2 regions of the Lysinibacillus irui genome follow, and region 2 is predicted to be linked to the other one. Evidence: riboswitches for the same ligand, from Rfam matches in the RefSeq annotation. Region 2 holds a riboswitch; the other holds the start of a gene.

Region 1 (12,687 bases), 490 kb from region 2:
TTTTTCATGTTGAACAATCCACTGATCTTTTGAATATAACGAAAGTCGTGATCCTTCTAATGAGGATATTGCTTCTAAATTAACACCAAAAATTTCATTTATTATTTTGCGTATCTTTGCCCCTGTTATTGCCCCATCGTATTGATGTAGATGGTAATCTATTACCCCTCTCCCTGAAGATAAAGATGTCTCTTTTAACTTTTTAGATAGAATAGGTGCTTTATCTAAATTAATACCAAAAATTAAATCAACAACATGAAAAATCTCAGAACTACTCATTTTTCTTCCATAAGAATTTAAATGCTGATCCATCTTTTCTGCCTTTTTCATCATTCAACCCTCCCATAAAAACTATAACACTACTAAAGAAGCAAGAGGTAAATTCTCTTGCTTCTCGCACAATTTTAAATCTAACAATTACGAAAGACCAGGCCTTTAATGTATAAATTCTATAGCAACTAAAAGGTTCATTACCCTCAATAAATCTCAATTCTTCCTTTGTCTAGAACAGACTTATTTTGCACCTGATTTCCTAAAATATAAAGCTTTTTCAAATTAGGTAGATTCACTAAAGGCTCTACATTTGAAATAGCGTTGTTTTCCAGATGAAGAACCTCAATTTGTTGCCAGTTTTTCATAATATTTAACGATTGTAAGGAACTATCTTGTAACGTGAATGAACGGAGAGCTGAAAAGTCTACAAAGTAAGGTATGACCTTCTCAACATCTTGTACCCAATCACCATTACCTATTCGACTCGTTACATCATTCAAGGTTAAATGCTCCAACACATTATTCGTGAATGGTTGCGTACTATTTAATTGAAGACTACATTTATAACAATTTAAGGTTTTTACATGCTGTAAATTGAATAATTCACTTGTTTCCTGAAAAAACGCTGTCTCATTAAAGTTAAGTGTATGCAGATTCGGTAGTTGATTGAAAGAACGAATACCTGTAAAATCACCATATTCTCTTGCTGTAAGTTGTTCTAGCTGTGGGTATTTCAGTAATTCTGATCCATCAAAGGACACTCCTGCTCCCCCACTTATATAAACCGTCAAATCTTTTAAAGCTGGCGCCTCTAACTTTTCTATAAAAGAACCTGGAAGTTCGGCCTTTTTCAAATGGGGCACTACAATTGTTGACGTATCTCCATAATAACCAGTTACCGATAACTCAGTCAGTGATGATAGACTGTTCACAATATCAAGCAATTCTAATTGTCCTGGAGAAGATAAACGCAGCTTTGTCAAAGATGATTTATTTCTAAGTTTTTCTAAATTCGTAATGTTCATATATTCAAGATCAAGTGATTGTAGGTTAGGCATATTATCTATAAAATCAAGCGTTTTTAAATTTCTTACTGATGAGAGTTTCAATTCTTGTAATTGATTCAATGAATAAAGTGAGTTAAAATCTGTCGCCTCACTAATTTCTAGTGCTAACGATTCTAAATTAGTGAGTGTAGACAACCACTTTAAATCGTTGGTAGATTTTAATGACAGCGATTTTAGTGGTAATTTATTTAGTAGCTGGAAATCTGTAACCTCTTCAGTCATATAAGAAATTTCAAGTGATTGAAGATTAGGAAACTCTAATAATAAAGCAAGCTCATTATTACTTCGTATTTGAATTGAGAGCTCTATAACATTAGATTTATCGCTAAAATATTCCGCAATTTTACTAAATGATTCATTAAAGCTACCTGTATAGCTCTTTAAGTTTTTCAGATGTAGGAAGCTTACATTTTCACTCTGTGAGATTTCATAATCATTCATAAGCTTTAAGACAGCCAGTCCTGTAAAGGCTTCAAAATCTTTCTGTTCGATTTTTTGTGTATTCAATAACTTATCCATCATAATATAAGTGGAAATCTTGGCGTTTTTATTTGTAAATGGATCGTCGAGACTGTAATCAAAATGCCATTGATCGTCAGAATAATAGGCGGCCAAATAACGAATGCTTGCGATTTCTTCTTGAGTGGGCAATAATTCACCTTTTTCAAAAATATCTTTTAAAAAGAATAATAACACTTCGCTTTCAGGCATTGTTCGAACTGGGATTTGCTCTTGATTGCCGTATTCTGTATGATTGTTACCCAAAAGAAAATAAACAAAAAATGCACAAAGGATTATAATCGGCACAATAAGAAGCACCTTTAGATTTGATTTTGGGCGTGGCATCGTACTAGGAGAAGGTGTTCCGTAATAATTATGAATGGTTTGATCTACATAATACACCTTATTCTCTTTCAACATTATTTCAGTATCGCAATAAGGACATTTGAATGATTGCCCTTCTTTGTATTCAATTTTCCCATCACAATTTGGGCAATTTAATTTAATCAATTCCACTGGCAGTCCCCTTCCCAGCTCTATTTTCAATTAAGCTTAGTTGCCCGAAAAATAAATGTCAATATTTCTTTGAAATACTAATTATTCTCCATCATAAATTGCAGCGGGGTACTACATTTAATCTCCCACTAATTGCAGAAGCATTAATTATGTAGAAATAAAGTAAATATGATATCTTTTTGCAAGGTAGTATTTTGGAAAGAGAGGATATTCATCAATGAATCAAAATAATTTCTGGCTTGATTTACCACGGCCATTTTTCATTTTAGCTCCAATGGAGGATGTGACAGATGTCGTTTTTCGTCATGTCATTAGTGAGGCTGGACGGCCCGATGTATTTTTTACGGAATTCACCAATACAACGAGCTATTGTCATCCAGATGGTATGGACAATGTACGTAACCGTTTAGCATTCACAGAAGATGAGCAGCCGATTGTCGCACATATTTGGGGAGACAACCCTGAACATTTCCGTCAAATGAGTATCGGAATGAAGGAACTAGGCTTTAAAGGTATCGATATTAATATGGGGTGCCCTGTCGATAATGTGGCTGAAAGAGGCAAAGGAGCCGGCTTAATTCTTCATCCTGAACGTGCCTCTGAAATCATTCAAGCCGCAAAGGTAGGAGGCTTACCTGTAAGTGTAAAAACGAGACTTGGCTTTACAAATGTAGCCGAGTGGCGTGATTGGCTCACTCATATACTGAAACAGGATATCGCCAATCTTTCTATTCATCTTCGTACACGAGAAGAAATGAGCAAAGTTGCAGCCCATTGGGAATTAATTGCAGATATCAAAAAACTGCGAGATGAAGTTGCTCCTAAAACATTGCTGACGATCAACGGAGATATTCCAGATCGTTCAACAGGCCTAAAGCTAGTTGAGCAATACGGTGTCGATGGTGTAATGATAGGCAGAGGTGTGTTTTCAAACCCGTTTGCCTTTGAAAAGGAGCCGACAGAGCATAGTGCTAAAGAATACCTTAGCTTGCTATCCCTTCACCTGGATCTCCATGATCATTACTCTAAAGAATTTGAAACGCGCTCATTTAAAGCATTACAACGCTTCTTTAAAATATATGTACGTGGCTTCAAAGGGGCTAGTCAATTAAGAGTTCAATTACTAAATGCCCATTCGACTGACGAAGTACGTGAACTATTAGCTGCCTATACTGCCAATGTATTAACGGAGTAGATCGACCACATTAAAGGAGACTGGCAATGCCAATCTCCTTTATATTTGCTTTACTTGTAAACGTATATTCTTAACTATGACTATAAAGATTGGTCATTTTATTTACTTTGAGAAATTGATAAAAAATAGTCTAAAACAAATAAGCGAAATTGCTTTGCAATTGGTGTGAAGTAGCGCTTTTCGGACCAGGCTAATCCAATTGTTCGTTGACAAGTTGGTTCAACTATTCGAAGCTTATGCGGAAACTGTCCTGATTTAGGTACCCATGATAATTCAGAAACGAAAGCTACACCTAATCCTTGCCTAACTAAGTCTGAAATAACGGTAGGTTCGTCTCCCTCAAAAGCAATATGTTGAACAAATCCTGCTTCCCGGCAAAACTGGTCAGTTAAGTTTCGGAATCCATACCCTGTATTCATGCTAATAAATGCTTCATCCTTCACTTCTTCAAGCCGGATACTTTCCCTCTCTGCTAGCTGATGATTAGGTGGTACAATCAAAAATATTTCTTCCGTAATGAGTGGCTCCCATCTTACGCCCTCTCCTTCAATTGGAATTGAAGAAATACAATAATCTAAATCCCCTTCTAATAGCATTTTCTTCATAGAAGAAACAGATTTTAGAAATTGTTGAAAACGAACATCGGGATGTTTCGATAAAAAAGAACCTAATAATGAAGGTAACACTCTTGGAATGGTAACTGCTAATGTAATACTCTTTTGATCTTGATCGATAAATTGATTAAGTTCTCTTTGACCCTCATTCAATTCTGCAAAAGCTCGATCCACACGATTTAAAAAAACTTTTCCAGCTGCATTCAGACTTATTTTCCGATGTTCCCGATCAAACAATTCCACTCCTAAATCTTCCTCTAAACGAGAAATCGTTTTACTAAGGGATGGCTGGGCAATTTGAAGTTGTTCTGCTGCCTTCGTCATATGTTCCAGCCGAGCAACTGTTTGAAAGTATTTTAATTGCAAAAGTTCCATGCAGACTCCCCTTTATCATAGACTCAAATCTATTATGCATAACCTTTTATGTATTATACAACATCAACATATTAGATTAAGATGAAATAATCTTTTGCATAAAGAAAGGTAGGATATTTCATGAAAGGATTACAATTAGTATTACAAGACTTAGTCGCCATTTGGAAACATAAGCATGGACGCATTGCTTTAATTTTTCTTACACTTGTTCCTTTAATTTACGTAGGATTCTTTTTAGCTGGCTATTGGGATCCATATGGACAATTAGATAAACTTCCCGTAGCAGTTGTCAATCTTGATGAAGGAGCTACTATCAATAATAAAGCCATTCATATCGGAAATGATTTTGTTGCTCAATTAAAAAAAGGCAAAGAGTTAAATTTTCAATTTGTCTCTGCCAAGACCGCCAAAAAGGGACTTGAAGCTGGCGACTATTATATGATTATTAAAATTCCAAAGAATTTTTCTAAAAACATAACAACGGTCATGGATAAAACACCAAAACCAGCTAAACTTTTATATGAAGTCAATCCAGGGAAAAACTATGTAGCCTCACAAATTACTACAACGGCCGTTGAAAAAATGAATACAAAAATCAATGCCAATGTCACGAAGATCTATTCTGAAACAATTCTAACTAAATTCAAGGACGTTTCAGCTGGCTTCATGGATGCAGGAACTGGAGCACAGAAACTTTATAACGGCACTGTTGATGCACAAAACGGAAGTAGAAGGTTAACAGAAGGTATTCAAAGTTTAGATGAAGGGGCACAAAAACTTAAAACAGGGAGCACGGAACTTTCAGCTGGCCAAAAGAGCTTATCTTCTGGTGTAAATGAACTTACAACCGGCTCTAATTCCTTATATAAGGGGTTACATCAGCTTACGGATGGTGAACATTCTCTACAATCGGGAATGAATCAAGTAAGCCAAAGCATTACTAACTGGTCTGTTGGAAATACAAAGTTAGCTCAGGGACAAGAACAAGCAGCTATCACCGCTAAGAATTTGGAGGAACAAATGACTCAATATGTAAAAGAACATCCTGAAGCAAATCAGGATGGGAAACTCCAACAAATTATTGCTTTATCTAAAAAATTATCTACGACAGAAACTACTTTAAAATCTGACCAAGATCAGATAGAAATAGCTGCAAAAAAAATTACTACTGCACAGGCTTCGCTTCAAACTGGGATGGAAACGTTAGGTGCTAACATTACTCAGACTACTGAAGGAGCAAAACAGTTACAAGAGAGTACGAATGCATTTGCTAGTGGGTTTACAAAATGGATGACAGGCTATACAACACTTAACACTGGCATTACAACTCTCGCAAACGGAATCAGTCATGAATCAAGCGGATTAGCGGACCTACAAGACGGGCTTTCTTCTCTAGCAATTGGCTCAAATGAATTATCAGCAAAGCTAAATGAAGCTGCAGAAAAAACGTCTAATCTTCAATACAATGACTCTACCTCAACAATGTTTGCACAACCAATTGAATTGGTAGAATCCCATTTATCCAAAGTTCCGAATTACGGGACTGGCATTGCTCCTTACTTCTTATCACTTGCTTTCTTTGTAGGAGGCATTATGGCAGCCAACATCCTACCTTTAGGACGTAGAGAACGTCTAAAAGTAACTGGAACAGTTCACTTTATTAATAAACTAGGATTAGTTTATATAATAGGAATAATTCAGACACTTATCGTGGACCTGGTCGTACTTTTAGGATTTAAATTAGCAGTAGCAAGTGTACCGTTATTTATCCTATCAAGTATTATCGTGTCATTTACTTTCATGACCTTCATCCTGATGCTTATTATTCTCTTAGGGAATCTTGGTAAATTACTAGCTGTCACTCTCTTAGTATTTCAACTAGCAACCTGTGGCGGAACTTTCCCAGGAGAACTTGAAAATCCAATGTTAGCTAGGGTTGGAGGGTTTTTACCGATGGCCCACTCATTGAAAAGCTTCCAGGAGGTTGTTTCTCTCGGTGGCTGGTCAAACTTAATCACACAAGCATGTATATTACTTATTTACCTTTTACTCGCTTTCATCATCGGCTGGACTTCAAGTCATATACAGCATAAAGAACCAGCAGCCTTAGAAATGGTAAAGTAATAATTCGAGAATAATACTTGTTGAACTTGCTAGATAAAATAAAAATAGTATTTTTAAACTTTGAAGAAAAAGTACCAGCCCATGAGGACTGGTACTTTTTTATAATTTCTGTTGCTTAAGTTATGGTCCGACGCAACTAGTATAAGACTATATTTCTTAAAAAATATAGAAAAGGAAATGCAATACTTCATCTAAAGCCATGTTGTTGAAACACTTCTTTTACAGAAAAGCTCTCTTCATCATATTTCAAAAAATTATCCTGAAATAAGACGTTTTTCTTTCATTGCACCAACTTGGCCTAAAATTAGTGCACCGAACATTTGAATAATCGTTTTCACAATAATTTGTCCAAAAATGGCGGCAGGCACCGCTTCCCAAGGCAACATATTAGCCCCCAATGGACTCAAGCCGATTACTACGAAAATAGCAGAATCCAGAAATCCTCCAACAATTCCACTGTAGAGCACACGCCATGCCATTGGTAATTTCAATCGACTATAAATTTCTGTATCAGCCGTTTCAGCGACAACAAATGATAGGGCTGACGCTACCACAATCAAAAGTGTATCCCCTAGAAGGAATGACACTACTGCTGATAAAATTAAAGCTGTAATAATAACTATATATGTCTTTGCTCTACCATATTTATTTTGCACAAGATCGCGAAAAATAAAAGTCGCTCCAATTAAAAGCGTCCCCATTGGCACGATAAACATACCAAAATGTAACGGCGCAAATGCTGCCGTTACCACATTAGCAACGACAATAGATAATAAATAAAATAGTATTCTCATCCTATTACTCCTCAAATCAATTTCAAGACATTATTGTAATGGCACCCCTATACACCTCTTTTATTCCCCCAAACAAGAGCATGTAACTGCGGTAGTACTTTGACATCTCTTAATTCTTCATCCTTTATTACTCGATCAATGAGCTCATGATATTTATCTAATAAATGGATAGCTATTCGTGAATTATCAATCGACGTAAGATCATCGTTACCAACTTGGAGATAAAAAGGAATCGTTGGATAACGATGATGAATTTGTTTAGCATAGTCGTAATCCTCTTGATTAAAAACGACTATTTTGAGGGATGTATGGTGATTACTGTTTCGATTTTTAAGTTTTTCGAAGATATTTGAGAGCATCGAATAGTCCGTAGTCATTCCAGAACTAGGTGGCTTTGGTGAAATTGTCAGCTCATCAATCTCATACATCCATTTTTGCCATCTACTTCCCTGCGTTTCCACACTAACCTTTATGTTGTTTTCTTTTAAAATTGCAATGAGCTCTTGCAAATATGGATAGAGTGCAGGATTACCGCCCGAAATCGTAACAAATGAAAATCCACTGCCACCAAGACGTTTTAATTCAGACCAAATCTCTTCTGCTGTCATTTGGACAATAAGATGCTTTCCGCTACCATCCCACGTAAATGATGAATCACACCAGGAACAAGAATAATCACAGCCTGCAGTTCTTACAAACATCGTCTTCTGGCCAACTACCATTCCCTCACCTTGAATTGTTGGTCCAAAAATTTCGATAATAGGTACTTTATTCAACTTCCATCCACTCCCGTCTTGCTTCTGCAAAGCTTGTAGGAGTTTCGTAAAGCCTGATAAACTCTACACACGCACCGTTATATCTTTCATCAAGCAAGGCCTCAGTCAGCTTTTCGTAAATCCAAACAACAATGTTCTCTGCCGTCGTATTCATAGGTGGAAGTGTTTCATTTAAATAACGGTGATCCAAATGAATCTCTATTTTTTGTTTCCATATCTCTTTTATATCGCCAAAATCAATCATCAAACCACGTTCATCTGTGTAGCCACTCAGTCCTAATATGACACGATAGGTATGACCGTGCAGATTTTTACATTTCCCCTCATAATGATGTAAATGATGAGCAGCATCGAAGGTAAATTCTTTGCTTACGAGAACACGCTTTGCATGGTATTTCAATTGATTTCTTTGAATATCCTCATCTATTTTTTGGAGCCTCTCGACGATTTTATAATCTGACATGTCTTAAAACTCCTTCCTATAACTCAAATACTCATCAAGCCCTTTTTTTCGCAGGTTACACGCTGGGCATTCACCACAGCCATCTGCTATGACACCGTTATAGCAAGTTAACGTTCTTTCTCGAACAAACTCAAGCGCCCCAAGCTGATCAGCAAGCTCCCAAGTCTGTGCCTTATTCAGCCACATCAACGGTGTATCAATGACAAAAGAATCATTCATAGATAAATTTAACGTTACATTCAAGGATTTAATAAAAATATCTCGGCAATCCGGATATCCGCTAAAGTCTGTTTCACACACACCCGTTACAATATGCTTTGCTCCCACTTGGCTCGCTAAAACACCAGCAAATGAAAGAAAAAGTAGATTTCGACCAGGCACAAAAGTCGATGGAAGCTCACCATTTTCTCCGTCCTTCACCTCTATGTCTTGTCGTGTCAATGCATTCGGGGCAAGCTGATTCAGGAGTGTCATATCCAGAATGTGATGCTTGACACCAAGCTCCTTTGTTATCACCTTCGCACATTCAATTTCCAGAAGATGCCTTTGACCATAATCAAAAGTTACTGCCTCAATCTCTTTAAAACGTTCTTTTGCCCAGAACAAACATGTTGTGCTGTCCTGACCTCCACTAAATACAACAATCGCTTTTTCCTTCTTCATCCATAAAGACTCCCTTATATCGAAAAAACAGCACTCTAAGAAAAAGTGCTGCTTTCTTCTTAGTTTTTTTAAGAGGGTAGCTAAAAACCTCTTTCTTGCTTCACTTATCGATTATCAATTTTTTCTGGGTTAAGATCGTGGTTCATTAAACGATAATTGGCTATTTCTTCGTATTTAGTTCCTGGCTTCCCATAGTTACACCATGGATCGATCGAGATACCACCTCGTGGAGTAAATTTCCCCCAAACCTCTATATATCTTGGGTCAAGTAATGTAATTAAATCATTCATAATGATATTAACGCAATCCTCATGGAAATCTCCGTGATTTCTAAAACTGAATAAATACAATTTTAGTGATTTACTCTCAACAATTTTTTTATCAGGGATATACGAGATATACATCGTTGCAAAATCAGGCTGATGTGTAAGCGGACATAAACTAGTGAACTCTGGACAATTAAACTTAACGAAATAATCTCGATTGGAATGAAGATTATCTACTGCCTCCAAAACTTCAGGTGCATAATCATATGAATATTGTGTACCTTGGTTACCCAACAATGTTAAATCCTTTAGTCCTTCTTCATGACTTCGACCAGACATAAAAAAACCTCCTTGTAAAATGTTTCCCAACACTTTTCAAGAGAGGCATTACCAATCATTCTATTAAAACATAAGTAAAAACATAAAAAAGCCACGTCCGATATGGACATGGCATAATGTCATGTTTCCATAGTTTTTTATAGAGGGTATCAGCTATGAACCTCTCCCGTACAAGTCCGGGCACATTCTTTTCTTCCATATCGTACAAAAAATAATACAGAACGTCAAATAGATTTTAAAAAAATCTTTCTTATTTGTGCTTTACTAATTAAATTGACAAAATGAATATATTTCTGTAAGTCCTTTCTCATTTTAAAGTTCTATTTTTTAATTACATTACTAGGAAAATAGAATTAAAATATAATTGATAAACTAATACTTATTATCAATATTTTGGTATATTCAAATATTCCGATATTCGAATTACTACTCCTGTGATAAATTGGAATTATCACACTTTTCTGTTTAGTGTGATAATTAAATGTGGAGGGAGAAATGGGTTTTGAAAAAGTTTACGTTTATGAAGTTTTTAAGTAGTATTATAGCTTTCGTTATGGTGCTTTTTCTATTGGTTCCATTATCGAGCGCTAGTGCTGAAGAATCTAAACCATTTAAACAGGATAGTCAAAGTGAAAGTATACTTCAACTTAAGGCGGCCATCGCTGAACAGCTAAGCTTGTCTAAAGATGGTCCAACTCTTCACGAAAGCTTACAAAATGTATCAGGCAATCAAGAAGTTGCAGTCATCGTACATTTATCTGAAACGCCTGTGGCACTAGAGCAAGGAATGAGCCAGGTGAAAGGCCAAAAGTTCTCTAATGCGCGAGCAAATGAAGTACGTTCAAATGTAAAAGCTCAACAAGCAAAAGTAAAAAAAGAGTTAGCTACTAAAAATGTTCAAATGACTCAAGGCTACACATTTGATACTGTTTTAAACGGTTTTGCGGCAACAGTGAAAGCAAATGATCTCCCGAAACTGCTTTCAATAGAAGGAATTACATTAATCGAACCTGATGCAATTGTTTACGCATCAGAAGATAATACAATGAAATCATCGGAACTTATTAAGGAAGATCAATTAGAGGCCCAAATGAACACAAGTATTTCTTTCCTTGGGATCGAACAGCTGTGGAATGAAGGAATTGAAGGACAAGGAATAAAAGTAGCAGTATTAGATACTGGTATTGACGCAGATCACCCTGAATTCGCTGGAATTTACAAGGGGGGGAAAAACTTTATTCCAAATTCATCAACTTACACGAAGCCTCGAGCAGATGACGATGCATCGGAAACATTGCCTTCTGAGCGTCCTGCCGGAACACCTGAATTTAATGAAAAAGGAAGCTCGTTCTATACTTCTCACGGTACCCATGTTGCTGGAACCATTGCAGCAATCGGAGCAAACAAATTTGGTATTAAAGGAATTGCTCCAAAAGTAGACCTTTATGCTTACCGTGTTCTTGGTGCATATGGAAGTGGAGCTACATCTGGTATTGTTAAAGCAATTGAAACCGCTGTAACAGAAAAAATGGACGTTATTAACCTTTCTCTTGGTGGGGGAGCTAACTCTGAAACGGATGCTGGTTCATTTGCTATTAATAATGCAATGATGGCTGGAACAATCGGAGTAATTGCGACAGGGAACTCCGGCCCAAATCGCGGAACAATGGGCACGCCTGCAACTGCTCGTTTAGGAATTGCTGTCGGTAACACAACAAATCCTGAAACAAAGTATAACGGGGAAGTGAATGTTACTGTTGGTGACTACAACTTAACAAAACAGCTCCCATTAATGGGAACAACTTTTGGAAGGGATTTAGCAACACAGCTTCAAGGAGAATTTGACCTAGTTGCTATCCCTGGAAACGGGGAAGTAAAAGACTTTGAGGGAATCGATGTAGAAGGTAAAGTGGCATTGATCTCTCGTGGCAGTATCGCCTTTGTTGATAAAATTGCGAACGCAAAGGCAAATGGAGCAGTCGCAACAATTATTCATAACTTTGCTGGTGGAACAAATGCACCTAATATTTCAGGTACATTCCTTGGTGATTCATTTGCTTTTCTACCAACATTTGATATGTCCCAAACGGATGGCGATGCAATTCGAGCTGCATTGGCAGGCGGAACTGGAAAAGTTAGCTTTAGTCAATTTACTTCCACACAGACACTAGGAGATGAAGTAAACGATTCAAGTTCCCGTGGACCATCTACACCAAACTTTGATATTAAACCAGATGTAAGTGCACCTGGAACAAACATTATGTCAACGATTCCAATGTATAAAAAGGATTTCCCTGATGCAGATTATGCAGAAGCATATGATCGTAAAACAGGAACTTCTATGGCAACACCGCATATTACAGGTATTGTTGCATTACTTAAACAAGCAAATCCTGATTGGAACGCGTTCGACATAAAAGTGGCGCTTTCTAATACAGCAAAGGTTTTAGATAAAACAAAATACGATGTGTTCTCTCAAGGAGCAGGTCGTGTAAATGCTTATGCTGCAGCGCATCCAGAAATTCTTGCCTATGCACTGGATAGTGCAATTTTAGATGGAACTGGAGCTGTTTCAGAAAACTTGAAAGGTACAGTTACGTTCGGTCCACAACCACTTAAAGATCAGGATATTTCCGTAACAAAACAAGTTTTAGTAAAAGATATAAAAGGGAACGGCGGTAATTATAACGTATCAATTGATGTGACAAAAACATTTGGTGA
Region 2 (12,687 bases):
GGAAAGTCGATTTTCAAGATTTAAACCAAGCATCTCTAATGATTCCTTGAAAAATTCACGGCGCTTTTTATCTACACCGATACGTAAGCCTCTGCTCTTATTTCTTGAGTATGCTAATGCGACGTTTTCTTCAATTGTCATAGCAGGTGCTGTACCTGCCATTGGATCTTGGAACACACGACCAATATATTGCGAGCGTTTATATTCAGGTAAATTCGTCACATCATTACCATCGATGGACACTGTCCCAAAATCAGGTGTTAAAGCTCCTGAAATCATATTCATCATCGTAGACTTCCCTGCTCCATTACTACCGATGATTGTCACAAAATCCCCTGGTTTTAAGTGAAGATTAATTTCTGCAAGTGCAATTTTTTCATCTGGTGTTCCTTCATTAAACACCTTATTAATGCCAAGTAATTTAAGCAAGGCCTTTTCCCCCTCGCTCTACAGTTTTTACTGGTTTAAGTTCTGCAGCACGTTTCGCCTTTCGTTTGCGCTCCTTAGTCTTATTGATAAATTGCGGTAAGACAAGTGCCAAAATAACGATGATTGCTGTAATTAATTTCATATCTCCTGAATCAAGGAAATCTACACGTAAAGCTAATGCTAGAATAATACGATAAATGATCGCGCCAGCAATGACTGCAAAAGTAGTACGAATAATTGTTTTTGTACCAAAAATGGCTTCACCAATAATAACCGAAGCAAGACCGATAACAATCATACCAATCCCCATACTAACATCGGAGAACTTCGAGTATTGTGCGATTAAAGCTCCAGAAAATGCGACAAGTGCATTAGAAAGTCCTAGACCTAGAATGATAAGTGTATCTGTATTTGCTGAGAAGCTACGAATCATTCGTTTATTATCACCAGTTGCTCGAATAGCAAGCCCTACCTCAGTCTTTAAGAACCAGTCTGCTAATAATTTAATTAAAATCGTGATGATTAATACGACAATCAGCACACTCCATGTACCTGGTACATGCTGAAATCCCATGCCTTTTAATAGGTTATTAAGAGCATCATCGATCCCTAAATTACTCCAAAATGTTTGAAACTTTGAAAATATCGTTTCTGAATTTAGCAGTGGAATATTCGGGCGACCTATCGTATTTTCTGCAGTAAACCCCATAATACGTAGGTTTATTGAGTACAATGCAATCATCATTAATATCCCTGATAATAGCGGATTAATCTTCCCTTTCGTGTGGAGAATTCCTGTCATACATCCAGCAATAAATCCAGCAACAATTGCCACTAAAGTCGCTAAGATTGGGTGGTAGCCAAGCAAGACCATTGTTGCTGCAGTTGCCGCCCCTGTTACAAAGCTTCCATCAACCGTTAAATCCGGAAAATCTAACACCCGAAATGTTAAATATACACCAAGTGCCATAATTGCATAGATGATTCCTTGCTCCACTGCGCCAAATAATGCTAAAAACATCGTTGAATCATCTCCTAAATCTCTTTTTTATTTATACCGCTTATAAATGAAGATAAAGCGGGGATAGTTCTCCCCCGCTTCGTTTTACTTTTCTAGAAGTTCTGCACCCCAAGAATCTTTAATTTCAATTCCTAAATCATCCGCTACCTTTTTATTGATTAGTAGTTTTAGATTTTGTGGATATTGTGCTGGTGTATCAGCAGGTGTAGCTTCACCTTTTAAAATTTTCACAGCCATTTGTCCAGCTTCATAGCCAATATCAAAATATTCGAAACCATAAGCAGCTAAACCGCCTCGTGCAACAGAGTCTAGCTCTCCTACGATAAGTGGTAATTTATTTGTGTTAGCAACATCAATAACAGATTCTAACGCAGAAACCACTGTGTTATCAGTAATAATATAGAAAGCATCTACTTTACCAATTAACGATTCTGTTGCTTGTTTCACATCTGCTGAAGTGGATGCCGAAGCTTCTACAACCGTTAAGCCTTGCTCACCCATAACTTTTTTCACTTCTGAAACTTGTGCTACAGAGTTTTGCTCACCAGCATTGTAGACCATACCCACATTCTTTGCGCCAAGCTCTTTTAGAAATGCTACTGTTTTAGAAATCGTTTCAGGATGTAAATCGATTGTACCTGTAACATTTTTTCCTGGTTTCTCCATTGATTCAATTAACTGTGCACCAACAGCATCTGTTACAGAAGTGAAGATGATTGGAATATCACTTGTAGCTGTAGCAGCTGCTTGAGCAGAAGGTGTAGAGTTAGCAAAAATTAAATCTACGTTTGCACTCACTAGATTGTTAGCAATCGTTGTGTTAAGACTGTTATCTCCTTGTGCAATTTGTGAATCATATTCAACTTTTAATCCAGCATCTTCAATTGCCTTTTTAAAGCCTTCTGTTGCTGCATTTAAAGATGGATGTTCAACAATTTGAGTAATGCCGATTTTATATGTTTTATCATCTGCATTTCCGCTCTCACTTGCGTTGTTTGATTCATTCCCTTTTGAATCCGTTGAACTAGAACCACCACTACCACAGGCAGCAAGAAGTAACACTAATCCAAATAGAAGGAATGACAGCTTTTTTACATTGCCCTTCACAAATAATCCCCCCGATTAATAACTAAAATATCTATCGCACTTTATCCAAACAAAGTGTGAATGTATCGCTATATTATCGTTATTATTGAGCCTCGTCAACAACATTATGAATGTTCTGACTTTTAAATTTAACAAAATATTTTAGCTAATCATTCAATTTGGCGCTTTAAACCGCTAAACTACGCTGTTTTAGTTATTCGTTTTCTTTTTTAACATAGTAAAAAATATTTATGACAATTTTGCGACGCTAGGTCATTGTGGACAAAGTCTGACATTTGACTTCTACTAGATATCTATAATAAAATGTTTACTTGTGTGAAAGCACCGTGGTTCGTAACCATCCCACGAAAAAAAACTAAGGAGAAATGAATATGAAGATAAAATTTTTAGCAGCAAGTGGTATTATTGCAGCTTTATATATTGCTGTGACAATGCTTGTTGCACCATTTGGTTTTACAGAAGTACAGTTCCGCGTATCCGAGATTTTTAACCATCTAGTGGCCTTTAATCCACGCTTTGCCGTAGGGATCATTATTGGAGTATTGATCTCCAATCTTTTTTCACCACTTGGCATTTACGATTTAGTGTTTGGTGTTGGTCATTCTATGATCACACTTGGACTGTTCATTTTAATCTGTAAATTTGTCAAAAATATTTGGGCACGTTTAATTATTAATACATTTTTATTTACATGCACTATGTTTATCATTGCCTTTGAACTAAACTTAGCCTTAGAGCTTCCATTCTTCTGGACTTGGCTAACAGTGGCTGCTGGTGAGTTTGTTGTGTTAGCAGTTGGTGCACCTATTATGTATGGACTAAATAAACGTCTTCACTTTAAAAATTTGATTTAACAGACGAGTCTTAGGATTCGTCTTTTTTTCTTGACACTATTCTGAAAATATTCTACAATTCTTTCTAATAAATGCAAGGAAGAAGAGTAGTAGCAAGCACTGTAACTTCAAGAGAGCTGGTGGTAGGTGCAAACCAGTAGTATGTACTTGTGAATGGACTTCAGAGCAGCCTTATCCAAATGTAAGGCCGACCCACTCCCCGTTATCGGAGTAGAAGAGCGCGCAAAAATGCGAATCAAGGTGGCACCACGGTTACTCGTCCTTTTTATGAGGATTGGAGTGGCTTTTTTTTATGGAAAAATAGTATAGAGGAGTCGAGTAAAGATGAGTACAGTAGTAGAGAAAAAAGGTTATTTTGGTGAATTTGGAGGAAGCTTTGTTCCAGAGGAGCTTCAAAATGTCTTAACTATTTTAGACGAGAATTTCCAAAAGTATAAAGATGATGAAGACTTTAAGAAAGAATTGGATTACTATTTCCGTGAATACGTTGGACGTAAATCCCCTCTTTACTTTGCAGAAAATTTAACAAAGCAATTAGGTGGCGCAAAAATTTATTTAAAACGTGAAGATCTTAACCATACAGGCTCACATAAAATCAATAATGTATTAGGCCAGATTTTACTAGCTAAACGTATGGGAGCAAATCGCGTTATTGCCGAAACAGGCGCTGGACAACATGGTGTAGCAACGGCAACTGCTTGTGCCATGTTCGGGATTGATTGCACCATTTATATGGGCTTGGAGGATACAAAACGTCAGGCATTAAATGTATTTCGTATGGAGCTTCTTGGTGCGAAAGTAGTAGCTGTTGATAAAGGGCAAGGTCGCTTAAAAGATGCTGTTGATGAAGCGTTCGCTGATTTAGTAGAAAACTATGAAACAACATTCTATTTATTAGGCTCAGCAGTTGGACCACATCCTTTCCCTTCAATGGTTAAACATTTTCAATCTGTCATTAGCCGTGAAAGTCGTGAGCAAATTTTAGCAAAGGAAGGAAAGCTTCCAACAGCCGTCCTTGCCTGTGTCGGCGGTGGTAGTAATGCCATTGGAGCATTTGCTGATTATATTGCAGATGAAAGCGTTCGTCTTATTGGAATCGAACCCGATCAAGCTGCTACATTAAACGAAGGGACGCCTGGGGAGCTACATGGCTTCAAATGTTTAGTGTTACAAGATGATGAAGGAAATCCCCTACCAACATATTCAATTGCAGCTGGTCTAGATTACCCTGGAGCAGGTCCAGAACATAGTCATTTGAAAACAATTGGCCGTGCGGAGTATGTAACTGTTACAAACGAAGAAGTTCTAGAGGCGTTTCAAGTACTTTCAAAGGTCGAAGGTATTATTCCTGCCCTTGAAAGTTCACATGCAGTTGCATATGCTCTAAAATTAGCACCAACTTTACCATCTGAGGAAAGCATTATTATTAATATCTCAGGTCGTGGTGATAAAGACGTTGAACAAGTTTTCCATATGTTAACAAAATAGTATTGTAAAAGAGCGATCTCCCTTTTTGGGACATCGCTCTTTTTACTTTATTTTAGTAAATTTCTGTAATATTATTTGCCATTAGGATTTACCTCTAAAACACTGTAGCTTACACTATTATGAAATTGCCTTTTTATGCAGCTTAATTTTCAGTTTTTCTAACATATCAACTGTCATTTTAGCTAAATCATACTCTGCTTTAAAGCCCCATTCTTTTTGGGCTGCTTCTATATTTAAAGAGTTTGGCCAGCTATCTGCTATAGCCTGACGCACTGGGTCCACCTGATAGTCCATTGTGAAATTCGGTAAGTGTTTCTTGATTTCAGCTGCAATTTGCGACGGTTCAAAGCTCATTGCTGTAATATTAAAAGCATTACGATGAACTAGCTTATTACCATCTGCCTCCATCAAATCTACAATAGCTTGTAAAGCATCTGGCATGTACATCATATCCATAAACGTACCCTCTTGGATATAAGATGTATACTTGCCCTGTTCGATCGCTTCATAGAAAATCTCTACCGCATAATCAGTCGTACCACCACCTGGAGGTGTTACATAGGAAATTAATCCAGGGAAGCGTACACCACGTGTATCAACGCCAAAACGATTAAAATAATAATCACATAGTAACTCACCCGCTACTTTATTAACGCCATACATTGTCGTTGGTCGTTGCAAAGTATCCTGCGGTGTATCTTCCTTCGGTGTAGATGGGCCAAATGCTCCAATAGAGCTTGGCGTGAAAAATTGCATATTTAACTCTCGTGAAACTTCCAATGCATTCATTAATCCACCCATATTTAAATTCCAAGCTAACAATGGATTTCTTTCAGCAGTAGCAGATAATAATGCCGCTAAATGCATCATCGTATCTGCACCGAAATCCTTTGCTAGATCATGCATTCTTTGTCCATCTGTCACGTCCAATATTTCAAATGGGCCCTTAGTATGTTCAAGCTTTCTAATATCTGTAGCAAGTATATTGTCCTCTCCATAAATACCACGAAGTTTTTCTACAAGCTCAGAACCTATTTGACCAAGTGCCCCAGTAACAATTATCTTTTTCATTTCTCAAAACCTCCACATGTGAACAATTGTACTTATGGAAAGTACAAAAATATATTGATAAACATTGATTTAATAACACTTTCAATGAAATTCATTATAATGTGTTCGTTTTGAAAATACAACAATTATATTAACGATATTCCTTAAAAGGAACAAACAATCCCTTACTTTCAGTATATGAACTCATAAAAAATATTGTGCTACAAAAATATATAAAACACATTTGTACATCTGAAGGATACACATTTTGTTGTTAACTCTATTTTATAAACAAACAAAAAAGAATCCCCTTTCTCATAGGAGATTCCCTTTCAACATTTTTCTTTGAGAATAAATTATATCGAAAAACGTTTTACAGCTATTTGCAAAACTTTTGATACTTTGCGCAATTCTTTAATATAATTATTGAATTGTTCCTGTGCTGCCAATTGGTCTGCTGTTAGTGTAGCAACATGCTTAGTAGACATGGTATTCGTATCCGATAAAGCTGTTAACATAACAGCATCCTCACTTACTGTCTTTGTGTGATTGGCAATCTCTTGAACAGTGGCAGTTACTTCCATCATATAAGGCTTAATAGTATGTACTTTTTCTAAAATTTGATCGAAGCTTGACGCAGTTTGCCCTGTTACAGCAACACCTTTTTCAGTTGCCACCAACACGCCCTCCATCATTTGTACGGCATAGCTCGAATCTAAATGGATATTCTGGACAATGGATGTAATCGTTTGTGTTGATTGGACCGTTTGTTCTGCTAACTTGCGTACCTCATTAGCAACAACCGCGAATCCCTTTCCATGTTCTCCTGCTCTAGCAGCTTCGATAGATGCATTTAACGCTAATAAGTTGGTTTGTGCTGTTATTTTTTCAATGACCTCAATCATTTGATCAATCGATGATGCACGCTCAACCAAATTAAAGATCGCTGTATTGGATTTTTCAACAGCCTCCTTAATAGCCTTCATTTGTGCTAAATTAGCCTGTACAATTTCTGTTCCGCTTTCTGCATCTCGTGCTGTATGATGTGCGAAGCTTTCCACGACCTGCACTTTCTCTAAGATGACCTGTACATCATGTAAAACTTCCTCTAAGGAAGCCGTATTGGAAGCTAATTTGCTTGTAGAAGCTGCCGTTGAATCAGCAATAGATTGTACATCCTTTGCAATTTTTAACGTTGTTGTTGATGATTGCTCTGAGGATTCTTGTAATTTACCTGTCATTTCCTCTACTTCATAAGCACTATCCGTTACAGTATGGAGTAAACGCTTCACCTCAGTAGTCATTTGATTGTACGACAATACTACCTCACCAAGCTCATCATGGGCCACATAACTAGCATTTGCAGTGAAATCTCCTTGCTCTGCTCGTTTTAATAATGACTTTAATTGGCGCGTTGGCACATTGACTGATTGGGTTGCAATAAATCCGATCAGAATGACAAGCATCACAACCGTTAAACATACACCCCCTAGTAACCAATATCCAAATTGCACATCTTTCTGATAAGATTTTTGTCGATCTTTAGCTCTTTCAACTAAATAATTTTGTGTTTCTTCTAATAATGTATGACTTTCTTGACTTATGGGTAGAAAAGTCTGCGAATAAAACTGCTCTAGCTCTCCTTGGTTCAATTGCTTATAGTCCTCAATCAAATTTTCCTGCTCCTTGAACAAAGCTTTATATTTTTTGATCTGATGACTCATTTTTTTATCGATTTCCTGGCTATCTAGTTGCTCAATAGGCATAGTCATGTCTTTTAAAACGACAGTCATTTCTTGATAATCACCCTTAGCATCTACTATAAAGTCTAGTTGACGCTGTGATTCTTCAAGCTCATTTAGCAAACTAATTGGGACAAGTCCCTGTGTGTAACTCTCACTTGCATGCCACGACATCTTCCTCAAATAATCTACACTAAACACACCTAGCAATACATTCGATAATACACAAACAATCATGAGTACAAGTAACTTGTCCTTCACCTTTATGAAACGAAAAAAATGCATGATCCTTGGCTCCTTCTCCAACTCTTACCAATAATAATAGTATGAGGATATAAAGCCAGTGTTATGTTTTTGTAAAGATTACGCGAAGAATTAAGAGTTTTTGCCCACTCGATAGTTCTATATAAGTAATTTAATATACTTTTTATTTCATACTATTGATCCTAATTAACACCAATTCACTTCCTGAAACCTTCCATGCATTCCCAACGTTTATAGTATATAGAGAATGGAGGTATTACATTTGTCGCAACTCAAGAGATTGGACGTTAGTTTAATAGTAAGTCTTCTTCTGCTAGGTGGTATTAGCTGCCTTTTTGTCCATTCTAGTAGTGTCAACTTCGCTCAATATTCTAGTTCCTTCATTATTAAGCAATTTATATTTTACTTTATTGGTTTTTTTATCATGTTTGGAATTTCCCTACTTGATATTGAACAATTAAAAAGGATTGGCTGGCCATTTTATGGATTGATAGTACTATTAACGGCTGGACTAATCATTGCACCAGAGAGTATAGCTAGGACCATCAATCAAGCTAAATCTTGGTATCAAATACCGTTTTTAGGCTCTCTCCAGCCATCAGAATTTTTAAAGTTCGCCTTTTTAATTGTTGTGAGTAAGGTCATTATTGCACATCAAGAGAAAAATGTACGCCCCTCTTATCTAGCCGATCTATGGCTACTCATAAAAATCGGGCTTATTGTCCTTCCTCCTACCCTTCTTGTTTATAAACAACCCGATACAGGAATGGTAATGTTGTATATGGCAATGATCTTACCAATGATCTTCTTTTCAGGTATTCAAAAAAAGCTTCTTGTCATTTTTACTGCCATCCCATTAGTGATAATTAGTACTATCTTAGTGCTCTATGTCAGATTTAACGAATTTTTTACAGAGAAAATTTTAGGTTCCTTGTCAGGACACCAAGTTTCTAGGATTTATGGATGGCTTCAGCCCTATGAATATACAGATTCATCTTTTCAAGTTCGCCAAGGCTTTTTAGCCATCGGATCTGGGGAATTAGCAGGCAAGGGTTATCTCAACAACAATGTCTATGTACCTGAAAAGCACACCGATTTTATATTTTCTGCCATAGCGGAGGAGTTGGGTTTTATGGGTGGAGCCTTTGTGATTGCCCTACTATTTTTCGTTATTTACCGTATTGTTCTTATTACAGTAGAAGCGAAGGACCCCTTTATGACTTTAATGGGCGCAGGGATTTCCAGCTTACTAGCCTTCCAAATTACTCAAAATATTGGTATGACGATTGGTCTCCTGCCTGTCACAGGTGTAACCTTACCATTTTTAAGTTATGGTGGTAGTTCATTGTTATCGAATTTCATGCTTATGGGAATTGTCATGATTATTCATAAATCTTATAAGGGTTATATGTTTAAGGTAGAGGATTAGGAGATGGAAACTTATGAATATTACATTAAAAAAGCGAATTCTTTTATTATTGCTAATAACAGGCGTAATTCTATCTGTATTGATTATCCGTCTCGCCTTTGTCATGCTTTAAAATACAAAAGCTGTCTCTTAAACTTAACTTAAGAGACAGCAATTATTTACAGCTGATTTATACTATCCACAACAACCTCAAGTATGCGTTCCAGATCTTCTTTTGAAATATTAAGTGGTGGAGATAATGTTAAAACATTATTAAACCCTGCAACGGTTGCCCCATTTTTCCCAATGATGACCCCTTGCTCTTTACATTTCGCAATGACAGTATTCACCTTTTCCACCGGTAAAGGATCTTTCGAGACTTTATCTACAACTAATTCAATCCCAATCAATAAGCCTTTTCCTCGCACATCTCCAACATTTGAATGATGCTGCAATTCTTGTTGTAAAGATTGTAATGTGGCAGCGCCCACTTCTTTGGATCGCTCGAACAATGCTTCTTGTTCAAGAATTTCAATATTCTTCAATGCTACTGCACATGCCACTGGGGAGCCGCCAAATGTATTCACATGGCGGAAATAGCCGTATGCATCAGAACCTGTAAACGCCTCATAAATTTCGCGTTTTACCGCAGTAGCAGATAGTGGTAAGTAGGCACTTGTAATTCCTTTAGCCATCGTAATAATATCTGGCTTTACTCCATAATTCATAAATCCAAAAGGCTTCCCTGTACGACCGAAGCCACAAATAACTTCATCGACAATCATTAAAGCACCGTGTTTTTTACATACTGCCTCAATGCCTTTTAAATAGTTTTCCGGTGGCATAATAACACCGCCACCTGTAATAATGGGCTCTAAGATCATGGCGGCAATGGTATCGCCTAGCTCCCATGTCATCGTTTTGTCTACAGCCTTTACACTCGCTAAATCTAACGGGGCAATAGTATCACTTTCATACTCGCGATATTGATCAGGTGGTGCAACATGGATAAACCCAGGTGATAGTGGCTCATATTTATATTTGCGCTCCGCCTGCCCTGTTGCCGCTAATGCACCGAATGAGTTCCCATGATAAGCACGGTAGCGAGAGACAATTTTATAGCGAGAGCTTTGTCCCTTTTGCTGGTGGTATTGTCGAGCTATTTTAAAAGCTGTTTCATTCGCCTCTGAACCGCTATTAGAGAAGAAAATTACGTAATCTCCACCAAGCATGTCATTTAGCTTTTCGGCTAGTTCGACTGCTGGCAAATGCCCCTGGGATAAGGGAGCATACGCATTTTTCATCATTTGCTCATGTGCAGCATCGGCTAATTCTTTACGTCCATAGCCAACATTGACACACCATAGCCCAGCCATCGCATCAATATATTCCACACCATCTGTATCAATAATTCTGGCACCATCAGATTTCTCCACTACATATGTGGCTTGTGGATTGTACGGTTTCATTGAATGCCATACATATTGCTCATCCTTTGTTAATACATCACTTTTAAGATTTGTCTGCGTCATAGCCAAACACCCCTCCTTATTATTTTCACTGCATTAGCTTTTCGCGTCGTTATTGCTTGGGAATGCAAAGGAACTTGTTGTATCCTCAGTTTCATCTGGCCAGCGTTCAGAAATGGTTTTTGCTTTTGTAAAGAATCTCGCTTGATCTGGTCCAAACATATGCCCCTCACCAAATTTAGAGCGTTTCCATCCCCCAAAGTTGTGATAGCCAACAGGAATTGGTATTGGTACATTAACCCCTACCATGCCAACTTCTATTTCTTCTTGGAATCTACGTGCTGCTGCTCCACTGCTTGTAAACATGGTTACACCATTACCAAGTTCATGGTCATTTATGAGATCAATCGCTTCTTGTAATGTATCTACACCTACTACAATACGCGCTGGTCCAAAAACCTCTTCTTTAAAGATCGTCATTTCTGGTGTCACATTGTTCAGTAGTGTTGGACCAAGATAAAAACCATTAGACGTTTCGCATACTTTTGGATGTCTACCGTCGATGACAAGATTTGCTCCTTCAGTGACTGCCCCATCGATATAACGTATAATTGTTTCCTTCGATTGTTTAGTAATGACTGGGCCAAAGTCGACATCTTGCTCTGTATATGGCCCTACCTTAAGTTGAGATATTTTATGTTTCAATATTTCTGTAAAACGTTGTTCCGTATCCTTACCTACAACAAGTGCACCTGAAATAGCCATACAGCGCTGAGAGGCTGCACCATATGCGGCTCCTAAAAAGGCATTGGCTGTTTGTTCTAAGTTGGCATCTGGCATAACAATCATGAAATTCTTTCCACCGCCAAATGCTGCAACTCGTTTATTGTGTTTTGTTCCAGTTTGATAGATATATTCAGCAACAGGCGTTGACCCAACAAATGAAATTGCTTGAATCTCTTTGTTTTCTAATAGTTCATCGACTGCCTCTTTATCTCCATTAACCACTGTCCAAATACCATCTGGAAGTCCTGCCTCTTTCCATAATTGGCTTAAATATAAGGCAGAAATAGGAACGCGCTCAGACGGCTTTAATATAACGGCATTCCCTACAGCAACTGCCATACTTGTAATAGCAAGTGGTACCATAACAGGGAAATTAAATGGTGCAATGGTTGCTACTACGCCGAGTGGCGATTTGGCAGAAAAAGCATTAATATTTCCACCTACATTGACGGAATACTCCCCTTTTAGCATTTGGGGTGCACTGATTGCCATATCAACTGATTCAATACCACGAACAATCTCACCTTTTGCATCTTCCCTTGTTTTACCACTTTCCTGACAAATCATATTGATTAGCTTATCCTGTCTTTCTACTAACAATTGACGGAAACGATGTAGCACTTCTACTCGTTTACCTATTGATGTCTTTTTCCATGCTGGGAAGGCCTCTTTTGCAAGCTGAATAGCATGCTTTACTTCATCTTTTGAAGCAAGAGGTACTCTTGCAATGACCTCACCTGTGGATGGGTTATACACTTCTGTGAATCGACCACTTGTACCGGCTACCTCTTCACCTTTAATAAAATGTGTTAGCGTTTTCATTTCTTGCTGAACTGTCATAATGAGACCACTCCTTCATCGTATTATTGTTCAAAATCAAACTCTTCCTTGCTGAAAATAGAGCTTGATTCATCGGCTTGTTTAACTGTCTTTTTCTTTTGCGTAAGCATATAGAAAATCATCACAACTGCAACGACAACACATGTGAATAAAATTTGCGAGCGCATAGACTCTATAAAGAACATCGCAATTAATAAAGCTGTTGTTGCTAGTATTGTGAAATACGTTA

Evidence for each region. A riboswitch is a leader RNA that binds a small molecule or an ion and turns the genes downstream of it on or off. The one in region 2 is predicted to bind preQ1.
Region 1: it holds a riboswitch for preQ1, as region 2 does, so the genes downstream of both, queF (preQ(1) synthase) here and OU989_RS02190 (QueT transporter family protein) in region 2, are expected to answer to the same signal.

The regions. Positions count from the first base shown of each region.
Region 1 is NZ_CP113527.1:4,396,025-4,408,711, forward strand. It holds gene OU989_RS22175 (hypothetical protein) at 1-333, opposite strand, end outside; gene OU989_RS22180 (leucine-rich repeat domain-containing protein) at 477-2,357, opposite strand; gene OU989_RS22185 (tRNA dihydrouridine synthase) at 2,575-3,552, shown strand; gene OU989_RS22190 (LysR family transcriptional regulator) at 3,651-4,541, opposite strand; gene OU989_RS22195 (YhgE/Pip family protein) at 4,662-6,665, shown strand; gene OU989_RS22200 (VUT family protein) at 6,920-7,459, opposite strand; gene queE (7-carboxy-7-deazaguanine synthase QueE) at 7,507-8,235, opposite strand; gene queD (6-carboxytetrahydropterin synthase QueD) at 8,228-8,698, opposite strand; gene queC (7-cyano-7-deazaguanine synthase QueC) at 8,702-9,361, opposite strand; gene queF (preQ(1) synthase) at 9,466-9,966, opposite strand; PreQ1 riboswitch class I at 10,090-10,136, opposite strand; gene OU989_RS22225 (S8 family serine peptidase) at 10,469-12,687, shown strand, end outside.
Region 2 is NZ_CP113527.1:441,175-453,861, reverse strand. It holds gene OU989_RS02205 (ABC transporter ATP-binding protein) at 1-429, opposite strand, end outside; gene OU989_RS02200 (ABC transporter permease) at 422-1,450, opposite strand; gene OU989_RS02195 (ABC transporter substrate-binding protein) at 1,535-2,557, opposite strand; PreQ1 riboswitch class I at 2,878-2,922, shown strand; gene OU989_RS02190 (QueT transporter family protein) at 2,929-3,411, shown strand; T-box leader at 3,479-3,678, shown strand; gene trpB (tryptophan synthase subunit beta) at 3,736-4,899, shown strand; gene OU989_RS02180 (L-threonine 3-dehydrogenase) at 5,017-5,970, opposite strand; gene OU989_RS02175 (HAMP domain-containing methyl-accepting chemotaxis protein) at 6,306-7,976, opposite strand; gene OU989_RS02170 (FtsW/RodA/SpoVE family cell cycle protein) at 8,218-9,384, shown strand; gene OU989_RS02165 (aspartate aminotransferase family protein) at 9,543-10,895, opposite strand; gene OU989_RS02160 (CoA-acylating methylmalonate-semialdehyde dehydrogenase) at 10,929-12,458, opposite strand; gene OU989_RS02155 (amino acid permease) at 12,482-12,687, opposite strand, start outside.